2 regions of the Gracilibacillus pellucidus genome follow, and region 2 is predicted to be linked to the other one. Evidence: a T-box and tRNA genes for the amino acid it is inferred to sense, from the RefSeq annotation. Region 2 holds a T-box; the other holds one or more tRNA genes.
What was found. A T-box is a leader RNA that pairs with one kind of tRNA and senses whether it is charged. The one in region 2 lies ahead of glyQ (glycine--tRNA ligase subunit alpha), so its partner is inferred to be a tRNA-Gly.
Positions count from the first base shown of each region.

Region 1 (6,536 bases), on a different contig from region 2:
ATATTGGTAATAATAAAGAGCTTCCACTATTTACACCTCCGATTTTTGTTCAAACTGCAAACCTTTTTCCATCTCCTTTATCACTTCCGTGTCTGCTTCATTCTGCATCGCTTCTTTTATTGCTCGGAATCCGTGGTCTTCGCCAATTTTCCCAAGAGCCCATGCAGCAGTTCCGCGGATCACTGGACGTGGATCTTCTTTCATTAACGCGATGAGCTGATCAACTGCTGACGTTTCCTTATAATGAGCTAATGCAAGAATCGCATTACGTTGAAGTGGTTTTTTCCCTCTCCAAGAACCAGCCATTTTACCAAATTTTTCTTTGAATTCACGATTAGATATATCAAGTAAATCTACAAGTCGTGGTTTCACTAAATCTGGATCGGGCTCAAATTCTTCATGATTGTGAAAATCAACTCCCCTATTATATGGACAGACAACTTGACATGTTTCATAACCATAAATGAAATTACCTAATTTATCTCGATGCTCATCAGGCATATACCCTTTTGTTTGGGTCAAAAATGCTAAACATTGCTGCGCATTCAATCTACCAGCTTCTACAAGTGCCCCTGTTGGGCATGCGTCAATACACTTTGTACACGTTCCACAACCATCACCTAATGGCTCATCAGGAGTAAAAGGTATATTAGTAATTATCTCACCTAAATAGGTGTACGTACCATATTCAGGTGAAATAATAAACGTATTTTTCCCACTAAAACCAATCCCTGCTCGCTCTGCCACTGCTCTATCCGATAATTCTCCTGTATCAACCATTGAACGAGATTCAAAGCCAGGTACTCTTTCTGCTAAAAAAGTTACAAGTTTGTCTAATTTTTCTTTTAGAACAATATGATAATCTGTTCCCCATGAAGCTCTGGCGAACATACCACGACGATCACCTTTAACACTTTTTCGGTCATTTTTTATTTTCGTTGGGTATGCTAAAGCAATAGCAATGATTGATTCTGCGCCAGGCATTAATCGTTTAGGCTCCGTTCTTTCGGCGATTGTTCCTTTTTCAAAGCCTGAGGCATACCCTAATGCCTGTTGTTCTTCTAAGCGTGCTTTTAACTCCGAAAAAGTGTCTGCACTTGTAAAGCCAATTTGATCAATGCCAATTTCTTTACTATATGCGATTAATTCTTCCTTTAATTGTTGATAGGCCATATTATTCACTACCTTGTCCATTAACTTTTGCTGTTCGCATTCGATTCAAGCAAGCTGCTATTTCATATCGTCGCGGCCTTGCTAAGTCACCTGGATGTTGCTTCGGAAACTTAGCGAACACACTCAAACCATTCTGGTCTACAATGTCTTCGATTTCATCTAATAATGTGACTAATGATTTTCCTTGTTTTAATGCCCCTTCTGCTTCCATATAGCGAAGTAGCTCAGCTATAGCTCTTGTTTGAGAAGAGTCCACTAACTGTTCCACATCCTGAAGTTGGATAGTTGATCTTCCCATCAAAATGGTGTCTAGACTTTTAGCCTGTACTTTTTTCTTCTGGCCTTTTTGAAGTTGAAGTGTTGATGGTAAGAAAACACGTTCATTTATTTTGTCTGTTAGTTGTTCTATTGTAGCCTGACGTGATGCAGGATATTGCTTCATGATTTCACGTGCTTTGTTCGTTACATTAAATGGTTCGTATTGATCCATCATGATCACTTCATCTGCTACATCAAAATAATCACCAGATCCGCCCATTACTAATATTGTAGAAACTTGTAAATCATCTCGTAATTGTTTAATTTTATCAATAAATGGTGTAATAGGTTCTTTATTTTGATGCACAAGTGCTTGCATACGCGCATCACGAATCATGAAATTCGTCGCACTCGTATCTTCATCGATTAACAATGTTGTCGCACCGGCTTCAATTGCTTCAATAACATTTGCAGCTTGTGATGTACTACCACTTGCATTCTCCGTTGTAAAATGAGTCGTTGATTGGCCGTGTGGTAAATCATTAATAAACGCAGAAATATTGACAGACGTTACTTGTCTACCATCTTCTGCTCTAATTTTCACCGCATCAGAATCTGTTAAAACATATTCACGACCATCTCCACGGATATGTGGATAGACTCCATTCTCCAAAGCTTGTAACACCGTACTCTTACCGTGATAACCGCCACCGACAATTAAGCTAATGCCTTTTTTAAGCGACATTCCTGTTAATGGTTGATTTCTGTGTGGAATATCCACTTCCACACGATTTTCTTCAGGACTTTTAAAAGATACGGCATCTTTTAATGGCTTACTCGTTACACCGCTCTCCCTAGGCAAAATCGCACCATCAGCAATAAATGCAATCCAGTTATGTTCTTTCATTTTTTTGCGAATAGCGACATGCTGGTCTGCCAATCGAGCTGATTCTTCTAGTTCTTGATCTGTTAGACTAAATATTGAGTGGCGTAGAACGGATGGCAAAATGGTGAAGAATAATTTTTCCGCTTCTTTACCATTAATACGCCGACCATTTGCAGGTAAGCCAACAGATAAACAAATAATCGTCTTATCTTGTTTAACTTGTACTGCGGTCCGTTCTAAAATTTCTTGACCAGGTTGATCAATGTGAACTAAGCCACTTTTTCCAGAACCACGTGATTGCTTTGTTTCTTGTTGTATCGCTTTCGCTACGGATCTAGTAATATGGTCCGCTACATATACCGTTCTTTCTTTTGACTGTTTCCATTCCTCTTTTAACGGACGATAGGCTTGAGGAATAATGATCCTAATTTTTGATGGTGATGCAAATGGATCCCCTTGTACATAATCAACTGCCAATTCATAACGATGAAAAGAATAACGTCCTTGAATGGATTTATATCCTTTATATCCTTTTCCGTCTATTGTTTTTAAGAGTTGTTGTAATTTTTTCATATTAATAACCCCTCGTATTTGTTCTCATTCATTTTCTACAATACAAGTTGTAAATGATAGGATGCAAGTATATTCTTTCGCTTTTTGCGAACCATTATAACTTTTGGATAGACTAAAAAAACGTAATGCTTCATTTTAAAACGAAACACTACGTTCAAACCTATGTATGGAGCGGGTGAAGGGAATCGAACCCTCAACATCAGCTTGGAAGGCTGGGGTTTTACCATTAAACTACACCCGCATAAATAACTACTTATAAATTTTCCTTTAAAATTACGCAAAACATGTTCCTGCATCTGCTAGTTTTTCAAAGATGAATATGCTTCGGAACAACTCGAAGTTTATTCGGTAGAAGTTTCGCTCGTGGCTGGGGTTTTGCCATTAAACTACACCCGCATCTTTTATATTAAAAATATATTAAAATTCGTTAACAATTCCTTAACGAAACCACGTTGATTATTATAACAAGCTATTTATATAAATGCAACATTTTTTCGAAAAAAGTTTAAAATTGTCGCTAAAAGGATACATTATAAGTACTAACATACAAGGAGCTGATACGATGATTTGGACGATTATTGGTATTTTATTATTAGCATGGCTGTTAGGTTTCCTTTTCAAAATAGCTGGTGGTCTTATTCATATTTTACTCGTAATAGCAGGGATTGTGTTCATCATTAAACTTATCAGAAAGTAAAAGCAGGGAGAATCCCTGCTTTTACTTAAATAAAGAGTAGTAAACTTAACGCCATCACCGCCATTCCAGTAATTAATCCATAAATCGGTGTATGTGTTTCATCATATTTTCTTGCTGCTGGTAATAACTCGTCTAACGAGATGAAAACCATTATGCCAGCAACCGCACCAAAAATAATCCCGAAAGTCACCTCAGATAAAAAGGGCATTAAAAATAAAAAAGCTATAATGGCACCAACAGGCTCCGCCAACCCTGACAAAAAGGACAACTTAAAAGCTTTCTTTTTATCTCCTGTCGCAAAATAAATCGGTACAGATACCGCAATCCCTTCAGGAATATTGTGAATAGCAACAGCTATTGCAATCACAACACCTAAAGCAGGGTCTTGTAATGCCGCTGTAAAGGTAGCGATTCCTTCTGGAAAATTATGAATCGTAATAGCTACCGCCGTAAACATACCCATTTTCAACAACTCATCATCTGTCTTCGTTTTCTTCTTCATATCTTCTACTTTTTTTAATTCATGTGGATTTCCTTGTTTAGGAATAAATTTATCAATTAACGCTATTAAAAGTATGCCACCAAAGAAACTAAGAACGGTTAACCAACTGCCATTCCTCTCACCAAGTTCAGCCACTAATGATTCTTGTGCTTTTACAAAAATATCTACCATCGACACATAAATCATTACCCCCGCCGAAAAACCTAATGCCCATGATAAAAATTTCGTATTTGTTCTAGATGTAAAAAACGCTAGTAAACTACCTACACCTGTTGCTAAACCTGCTAGTAACGTTAAGCTAAACGCCCAAATCACCTCTTCAAATCCCATTAAGCGCACACCTCTCTGTTATTAACTAACATGATTATGTATATGCCCATTAATGAAAAAGTTACCACTACAAAAAAAGATAATTAGTACTTCATTTTGTACTAATTATCCTTAATATACTTTACTCTGCTTTATCTCGAAAAGAGTACCAATCTGCTATCCGATCAACATCCTCTTGCCTTAACTCTCTTACAATAAAATGACGCCCCATAAATTTACTTAATATTGAAGCATCTAATGTCGCTAATTTTTGCTTACGATGTAATAGGTGTTGCTTCTTTTGAAGAGATTGTATTCTATTTTGTGGGACAATTGCTGTATCTTTCGTCAACATGCGACTCTGAATGATTATCTCTCTACCATTGATAAGATAACCTGTTGTTTTAAATTGAATATAGGCATAAACTACAAAAAGTAATATCGCGAGTGCCGGTATCCAAACAAACTTTGTTAGTGTGAAAGCAAAGACAATTGTTACAATTGTAGGTAAAATGATCGATCTTACTATATAATACGGAAGTGCTCTTGTCGGTAATTTAACTAATCCCTCCGTAGTATAGTGATACTCTGGTAAAATTTCTTGCAAAAATTTAGTTATATGCTTTTTACGCATTAATGGAAAAATCAAGGTATGTGTATCTTGCGTCTGCCCGATATCGCCACTTGCAATCTCAACATATAATGAAGCAAGTCCTAATGGTTGGCGTACGATCGATTCTTTCATGCCAACTGCTTGGATCTTTTTCAACGGAATAGTTGATTGTTTCTTCTCTAACAGACCTCTTGTAATAAATAATTCTTTATCATATCTCGTAATTGTAAAATTCCAATGTTGAATGACTGTTTGCAAAATCCCTATTAACCATACGATCAACAACGTGATAACACCATATATAACCAACAGTTGTGCCGCCTGTGAAATCAACCACTCTGTTGCTTGTGTATAATAACGATCAGGTATAAAGCTTTCAATAGAAGAAAAGAATACACCGAATAAACCTAAAATAATACCGAAACTTCCTGATGTAGATCCTGCTGCCACCAATGTTTGCAATGTAATTTTTTTGCTCGGGTATTTTTTCTTCGGTTTAGCCTCTACTTCTTCAGTAATTTCGCCAGATTCTTCTTTGATTTCATCCATCTCTACTCGTTTTTTGTATTTCAATTGATCATGAATCATTTTTCCATCAGCCATTGTTACAGCTGATAAAGCGGCATCTATATCATTGTCATTGCCTGCTGTATCAATCTGAACCTTTGTCAAACCAAACATTCTGTGGACGATGTTTTGTGATAAATCAATCGACTGAATTCTATGTTTCGAAATGGTTCGTTTCTTTCGAATAAAAATACCTTTTTCAATTCTAATCTGATCTTCTTCTAATTGATAAGTAAATCGCCACCATGATAATACACCACTCACTATAATCAAACCTAAAAACACAGCAGCTCCAATACCAAGGATAAGCCACTCACTATTTGCTAAAGCGATAGCGACAACTGGCAGAAAACCAAGAATAGAATGTCGGATAGCTAGTAAGATATCAAGTATCATGCCAGCAGGATGCAAACGCTTCGGTTCAGACATCATCTTGCTCCACCCTCGCTAATTCAGAGATTTGATCGCGCAAGGCTGCTGCTTCCTCTTCTAGTAAAGCTGGAATCTCATGTTTCGTTGCAGCAGTTGAAATCTGTAATGTTGCGAGTCCATACCTTTTTAAAATCGGACCTTGTTGTGTATCAACATGTTGCACTCGAATCATTGGAACTAAGGTTCTTGTTACAATTAAAATACCATTCTGTATGTATATTTCTTGATCATAAACTTGATATCTCCAGCGTCTCCACCTTATTTTTGGTATGATAAATGCACTAACAATCCAAATTAAAATGGATAATCCAGCAAAAATACTTGCCGCCCAATATGGTACAAAATCAAGAAAATAGACAGCGACAAACGCACCAATAGTTAGTAATAATAAAATAATAGCTACAAGATGCGCGGAAATTTTCCACGCCTTCATGGCATCTAACGCGATTCTTTCACTCGGTTGTTCTCTCATTTTCTTCCCCCCTCTATACATACTACGAAATAAATAAGGAAATAGTTTCACAAT
Region 1 is NZ_JAWZSR010000001.1:144,187-150,722, reverse strand. It holds gene SH601_RS00690 (methylated-DNA--[protein]-cysteine S-methyltransferase) at 1-27, opposite strand, end outside; gene queG (tRNA epoxyqueuosine(34) reductase QueG) at 31-1,173, opposite strand; gene SH601_RS00680 (ABC-ATPase domain-containing protein) at 1,175-2,890, opposite strand; tRNA gene SH601_RS00675 (tRNA-Gly) at 3,058-3,131, opposite strand; gene SH601_RS00670 (lmo0937 family membrane protein) at 3,453-3,587, shown strand; gene zupT (zinc transporter ZupT) at 3,613-4,419, opposite strand; gene SH601_RS00660 (PH domain-containing protein) at 4,541-6,007, opposite strand; gene SH601_RS00655 (PH domain-containing protein) at 6,000-6,482, opposite strand.
Region 1: it has a tRNA-Gly gene. The T-box ahead of glyQ (glycine--tRNA ligase subunit alpha) is inferred to sense a tRNA for this amino acid. The anticodon was not compared.

Region 2 (6,536 bases):
TAAGAATGAAATGTCTGTTATAGCATTTACTAACACTGCATCGACGATGTCTCCCTCAATGTCAGCCTCTTTCATAATATATGCAGCACGTTGTTTGAAAAATGATTCTATTTGTTCGAATACGTCCGTTTTTTCTCCAGTAGCAATGTTTCGTTGAACAAACAAATCAAGCACTTTATCTGTTAGATCTGCTAAACTTAAATCCCAATTATTATGTTGGTTAATTTGTAAAATACCTAGTACCTGCCTTCTTAATGCATACGGATCTTGTGAACCACTAGGAATTAAGCCAACTGCAAAGCAACCAACAATTGTATCTAATTTATCTGCAATACTTACGACAGAACCTACTGCACTAGATGGCAATTCTCCATTAGCATTTCTTGGCATGTAATGTTCCTCGATTGCTTGTGCTACAACCGGATCTTCTCCGAAAATTGTTGCATATTTTCGTCCCATAACACCTTGCAATTCTGTAAATTCATTTACCATATTCGTAACCAAATCAAACTTACTAATCGTTGCAGCTCGTTCAATTTGCTGTACTTGTCCGTCAGTAAGTTGTAGTTCTGTTGCTATTAGCTTACTAATTTCTACAACTCGCTTCACTTTATCACCAATCGTACCTAATTGCTCTTGGAATACCATTCGATCTAACTGTTTCACATTATCTGCAATCGATAATTTTTGGTCTTCATCATAGAAGAATTGTGCATCTTGTAGTCTTGCACGTAAAACTTTTTCGTTTCCTCTTGCTACCGTATCAATATGTTCTGTTGTACCATTACGAACACCGATAAAGAATGGCATCAATTCATGTTTCTCGTTTTCAACAGGGAAATAACGTTGATGCTCCTTCATTGATGTGATCAGTACTTCTTTTGGAATATGCAAGAAGTCTTCGCTAAATTGACCAGAAAAGACTGATGGATACTCTACAAGATTTGTTACTTCTGTAAGTAATTCTTCATCTACTGGAATTGTCCAGTTATGTTCTTGCTCCAACTGTTGGATACCAGCAAGAATCAGTTCTCGACGTTTCTGTGTTTCTGCTACTACATATTGATCATTTAGAATCTGTACATATGCTGTAGGATCCGTAATCACCACTTTTTCTCCTAAGAAACGGTGACCGTAGCTTACATTGCTAGTATGAACACCTGTTATTTCAAATGGAATAACCTGTTCATCTAGCAATGCCACTAGCCACTTAATCGGACGAATATAACGCAATGTTTGATCAGCCCAACGCATATTTTTCGGGAAGTTAAGGCTTAAAATAATGTCTTTAAAACTTGGTAATAGTTCATCTCGTGTTTTCCCTTCGATAAACTTATTCACAAAAACATATTCAATCCCTTTAACTTCTTTTACATATAAATCTTCAACAGATTTTCCTTGTCCTTTTGAAAAACCTATTGCTGCTTTTGTCCAATTACCATCATCATCTTTCGCAATTTTTACAGCTGGACCTTTTGCTTCTTCTTCTTGATCAGCTTGCTTTTCATCCAGCCCTTCAATTAGAACTGCAAATCTTCTTGGTGTAATGTATGTTGTCAGATTGCTATAAGCTAATCTGATATCTTTTAACCATTTCACTGTGTTTTCGCGCAATTGTTTTTCTGTGTCATCCATAAAACGCGCAGGCATCTCTTCTAATCCTACTTCAAACAAAACATTACTTGTTTTCATGATGATCCTCTTCTCCTTTCAACATCGGAAATCCTAATCTTTCTCTTTCTTCTACATACAATTTTGCAATTTTTCTGGCAAGATTACGAACACGCCCAATGTAACCAGTTCGTTCTGTAACAGAAATAACTCCTTTTGCATCTAGCAAATTAAATGTATGTGAACATTTCAATACGTAATCATACGCTGGGAAGACAAGTCCTTTATCCATGGCACTTTTTGCTTCCTCTTCATAAGTTGAAAATAAGTTAAATAGCATCTCTGTATTAGACTCTTCAAAAGTGTATTTAGAATGCTCATACTCTGGTTGATAGAAGATGTCTCCTACTGTAACTCCTGTTGTCCATTCTAAATCAAATACATTTTCCTTATCTTGAATATATGAAGCTAAACGCTCAATACCATATGTGATTTCTACTGCTACTGGTTTTGCCTCTAAACCACCAATTTGTTGGAAGTAAGTAAATTGGGTAATTTCCATTCCGTCCAGCCATACTTCCCAACCTAGACCTGCTGCTCCTAAGGTAGGATTCTCCCAGTTATCTTCAACAAATCGTATATCATGATATGCAGGATCAATTCCTAGCTTTTTCAATGACTCTAAATATAGCTCTTGAATATTATCTGGTGATGGTTTCATAATAACTTGGAATTGGTGGTGCTGGTATAGTCTATTTGGATTCTGACCATAACGCCCATCTGCCGGTCGACGAGATGGTTCTACATAAGCAACATTCCAAGGCTCTGGACCTAAGCTACGTAAAAGGGTCATCGGTGACATCGTACCTGCCCCTTTTTCCACATCATATGCTTGCATTAAAATACAGTTTTGATCTGACCAATGCTTTTGTAAAGTTAAGATCATTTCTTGAATATTCATCAGTACTTCATCCTCCTATGTAAAGAACTTTTTATTTTTTTACCAAGCGCAATTGCAATTAGTGGCTACTACTTACTTTTGGGATTATCTACTTCCATTAAGTCGTCAAAATAAGAAAAAACCCGTCCCTATGCTTTATCAACTGATAAGGCATAGGGACGGGTTTGCCCGCGGTTCCACCCTATTTGTCATCGGAAATATGATGACCACTTTCACACAATTTGCTCAGGAGCGCCTTCTTAACTTTGATCTTGTTCAGCTTCCACCATCCTGAACTCGCTTGAAAGTCAGCTAGCTAATACTACTCTCCGTCCTTGCAATCCGCTATTCATCTATTTTTACATCATACGCAACATTACGTCACTTGTCAATTATAATTTCTCATTTAGCTTATTCATTTGTTGTAAGAATCGCTTCGATTTCAAATAAAAGCCACCGTGTTCTTCATAGTATTGCTCCATAATTCTTGAGAGTAATAGCTTATTTTCACTTTTTACTGATATATTTCCGATTTGCTCCAATTCTACCCACGCAAATATTGCCATAAGCTTGGCGACTTTTTCAGGAACGGAAATAGCATGCTCATCAATATAAAGGCAATTTCTACATAGTAGACCACCATTTGACACAGAAAAAGCTTTTAAATCATGTGGATTTCCACACGAAACACATTTAGTAACTACAGGAGCAAAACCAGCTTCTTTATACATTTTCCACTCGTAGATCATGGATAAAATTTCTGGATCCATCCCTTCATCGATACGCTCAACAGTATGTAGAAGTTGTTTATAAATAAATGGATTATATTTTTTCGGATCAATTAACTTATCAGTAAGTTCAGCTAAGTAACTTGTATAAGCCGTTTTAACTATATCTTCTCTAATTTTACGAAATGATGTAATTACTTCCCCTTGCTGAATCGTAGCAAGGCTAGATCCCGGTTGAATTAAGTAAGAACCATGAATAAAAGGCTGCGTAATAGCAGCCATTCTACTCTTTGTTTTTTTTGCACCCCTCGCAATCGCACCGACTTTTCCAAAAGTCGGTGTCAGGAGTGTCACAATTTTATGTGTTTCTCCATAGTCCTGTGTTTTCAAAATGAAACCTTCAACTTTTTCAAACACAAGCTTCACCTATCCTTTGTTATCTTAAAAGTGTGTATCTTCAATTAATGAAATATCTGGCTCATCATCCAATTCCTGAAATTCATCTAATTCCACTTGCTTCATCCACAAGTATGCCTCAATATTGCCTGTTTGACTAAATATTTTCCAAGGTACATCGATCACAATAAACCTCACCTTTCCTTTATGGTAATCTTTCATTGTGTTCAATATTAGACTTTCCGGAAATGTTATAAAAATTAGTAAAAATATTTACCAAGTATTAAATGACCATCACTGCCTTAATACTCATCTTGCTTAAAGCCGAATTCATGTAATTGTTGCTCTTTATTTCTCCAATTTTCTTGCACTTTCACCCATAATTCCAAATATACTTTTGAACCTAATAAGCGCTCGATATCTTGTCTTGCTCGCTTGCCAATTTGTTTGAGCATTTGGCCTTGTTTACCAATAATAATTCCTTTTTGTGATTTTCTTTCGATCACAATGGTTGCCTGTACAAGAACTTTTTCCTCATCACCACGATTATCAATTTGATCAATCACAACAGCAACCGAATGTGGTACTTCTTCTCTTGTTAATTGTAATGCTTTTTCTCGGATTAATTCACTAATAATAAACCGCTCAGGATGATCTGTTATTTGATCTTCCGGATAAAATTGTGGTCCTTCCGGTAAATACTCGGCGAAAACATCCATTAAACGACTGACATTATTACCTTCAAGTGCGGAAATCGGTACAATCTCTTTAAATGGATACTTGTCCTTGTATTGCTCTATAATTGGTAGAAGTTCATCAGGATGCACTAGATCGATTTTATTGATAACTAAAAATACAGGCTTCTTAATTGACTGTAATCGATCAATAATAAATTGATCTCCCTTACCATAATCTTCATCAGCGTTAATCATAAACATGATTGCATCTACTTCATTTAACGTATTTTCCGCAATCTTCACCATAAAATCTCCGAGTTTATGCTTAGGCTTATGAATTCCAGGTGTGTCAATAAAGATAATCTGCTTCGCTTCATCTGTATATACACCTTGTATTTTATTTCTCGTTGTTTGTGCTTTATCACTCATTATAGCAATTTTTTGACCAATAACATGATTCATAAATGTTGATTTTCCTACATTCGGTCTCCCAATAATAGCTACAAATCCTGATTTAAAATGGTTGTTATTCATAATTTTTCCTCCGCTTTACATCCTGTTGCTTTTCTATAACCTAATAATACTATAACTTTTAAAAAATTTCATACATTCGACAAAACTAGTGACGAACTTGCACCATACATCCCAACCCCCACGCTGTCTAAAAACGTTAGTTTCCGTTTAGTTAGCTTTCTCCCATTCTAATGATGATGAGTACTGGCAATTCGCTGCGGAAAAACACTACGCTTTCCGTGGGTACGGCTTCAGCTAATTTTCTTGAAGAAGATCACTTCAAGAAAATGGATCTTCAGCTCGTACTGTTTCCACAGGAGTCTCCGTGTTTTTCCTTCGCTACATAATGTGTTCTACTGTTTATGAGTGGGAATACGAAGACTTATTACCGAAAGAAAAGGCTAAATCATCGGACATATAACCAGCATACTCCTCTCTCATTCAATAAAGAAAATAATAAAAGCGAAGGCAGAATGCGTAGACTCCTGCAGGAAAAGCGCAGTCTGAAAATCCACTTTTCAACCGAGGTTGTTGAAAAGTTAGTTGAAGACAAGCCTGCGGAAAGCAAGCGTTCTGCCGTAGCGAGTGCTTACCATTCACTAAAAAGAGAATGAGTGAGCGCATTTCGTTGAGTAACGAACATGAATCAGCAACACTATCGCTTTTAGACTACGAAAGCCACGTTATGATTTTTGGAACAAAAATAATTGTTGCGATAAAAAGTGCAATAATAGCTGTAATTAGAACAGCTCCTGCAGCCATATCCTTTGCAATTCCTATTTTGGGTTGATGGTTTGGTTCTACATAGTCTAACGCTTTTTCTAAAGCTGTATTCATCATTTCCATACTAATAACAGCTCCAATTGTTAACGCTAAAACGGCCCATTCAATTGGTGAAACCGAAAGAACCACGCCAAGGATAACAACTAATAAGGCTGCGATAAAATGAATTTTAATATTTCGTTCAGACATAACCGCTAGCTTGATACCGTTTAGTGCATATCTCAAGCCAAAATGGAGTTTATTTTTCCCGCGATAGTCCGAAGCCATTTAAAATCTCCTCTTGTCTCCCAAACATCTTCTTCTCATCGGCTTCTTCCATATGATCATACCCTAATAAATGAAGCAAGCCATGTAATGCTAAAAAGCCAAGTTCCCGGGAAAATGAATGATTATATTCTTCAGCTTGTTCCACTGCTTTATCAACAGATATAATAATATCTCCTAATGCAACTGGTAATTCCACTCCAGAAATCGTTACTTCATCTTCTGCTGTTTCTTCTAAAGCAAAGGACAGTACATCAGTAGGTTTGTCTAATCCGCGATATTGGCTATTTAATTGTTGAATGTCATCATTATCAACAAAAGATATTGATAATTCTGCCCCTTCAGCAATGTTTTCCTGTTCTGCAGCATACGTTAATAAATTCGTAATTAATGCAATATGCTCTTCAGATACCTTTTCTGTTTCATCATGAAAATCTATTTCCATCATTATTTCGCCTCTTTCATGTTAGTTTCTTTTGGATATTGTATTCGTGAATGATAAATACCTTTTAATGTCTCACATATAGCTAATTTCATTTGCTCTAACTCGTTAAATGTCAACGAGCTATCATTTAACTGACCGTCAAGTAACCGTGTTTCAAAAATAGATGAAACAATTTTTTC
Region 2 is NZ_JAWZSR010000004.1:70,484-77,019, reverse strand. It holds gene glyS (glycine--tRNA ligase subunit beta) at 1-1,692, opposite strand, end outside; gene glyQ (glycine--tRNA ligase subunit alpha) at 1,679-2,572, opposite strand; T-box leader at 2,724-2,896, opposite strand; gene recO (DNA repair protein RecO) at 2,944-3,696, opposite strand; gene SH601_RS08100 (YqzL family protein) at 3,721-3,861, opposite strand; gene era (GTPase Era) at 3,978-4,886, opposite strand; gene SH601_RS08090 (diacylglycerol kinase family protein) at 5,535-5,915, opposite strand; gene ybeY (rRNA maturation RNase YbeY) at 5,887-6,357, opposite strand; gene SH601_RS08080 (HD family phosphohydrolase) at 6,360-6,536, opposite strand, start outside.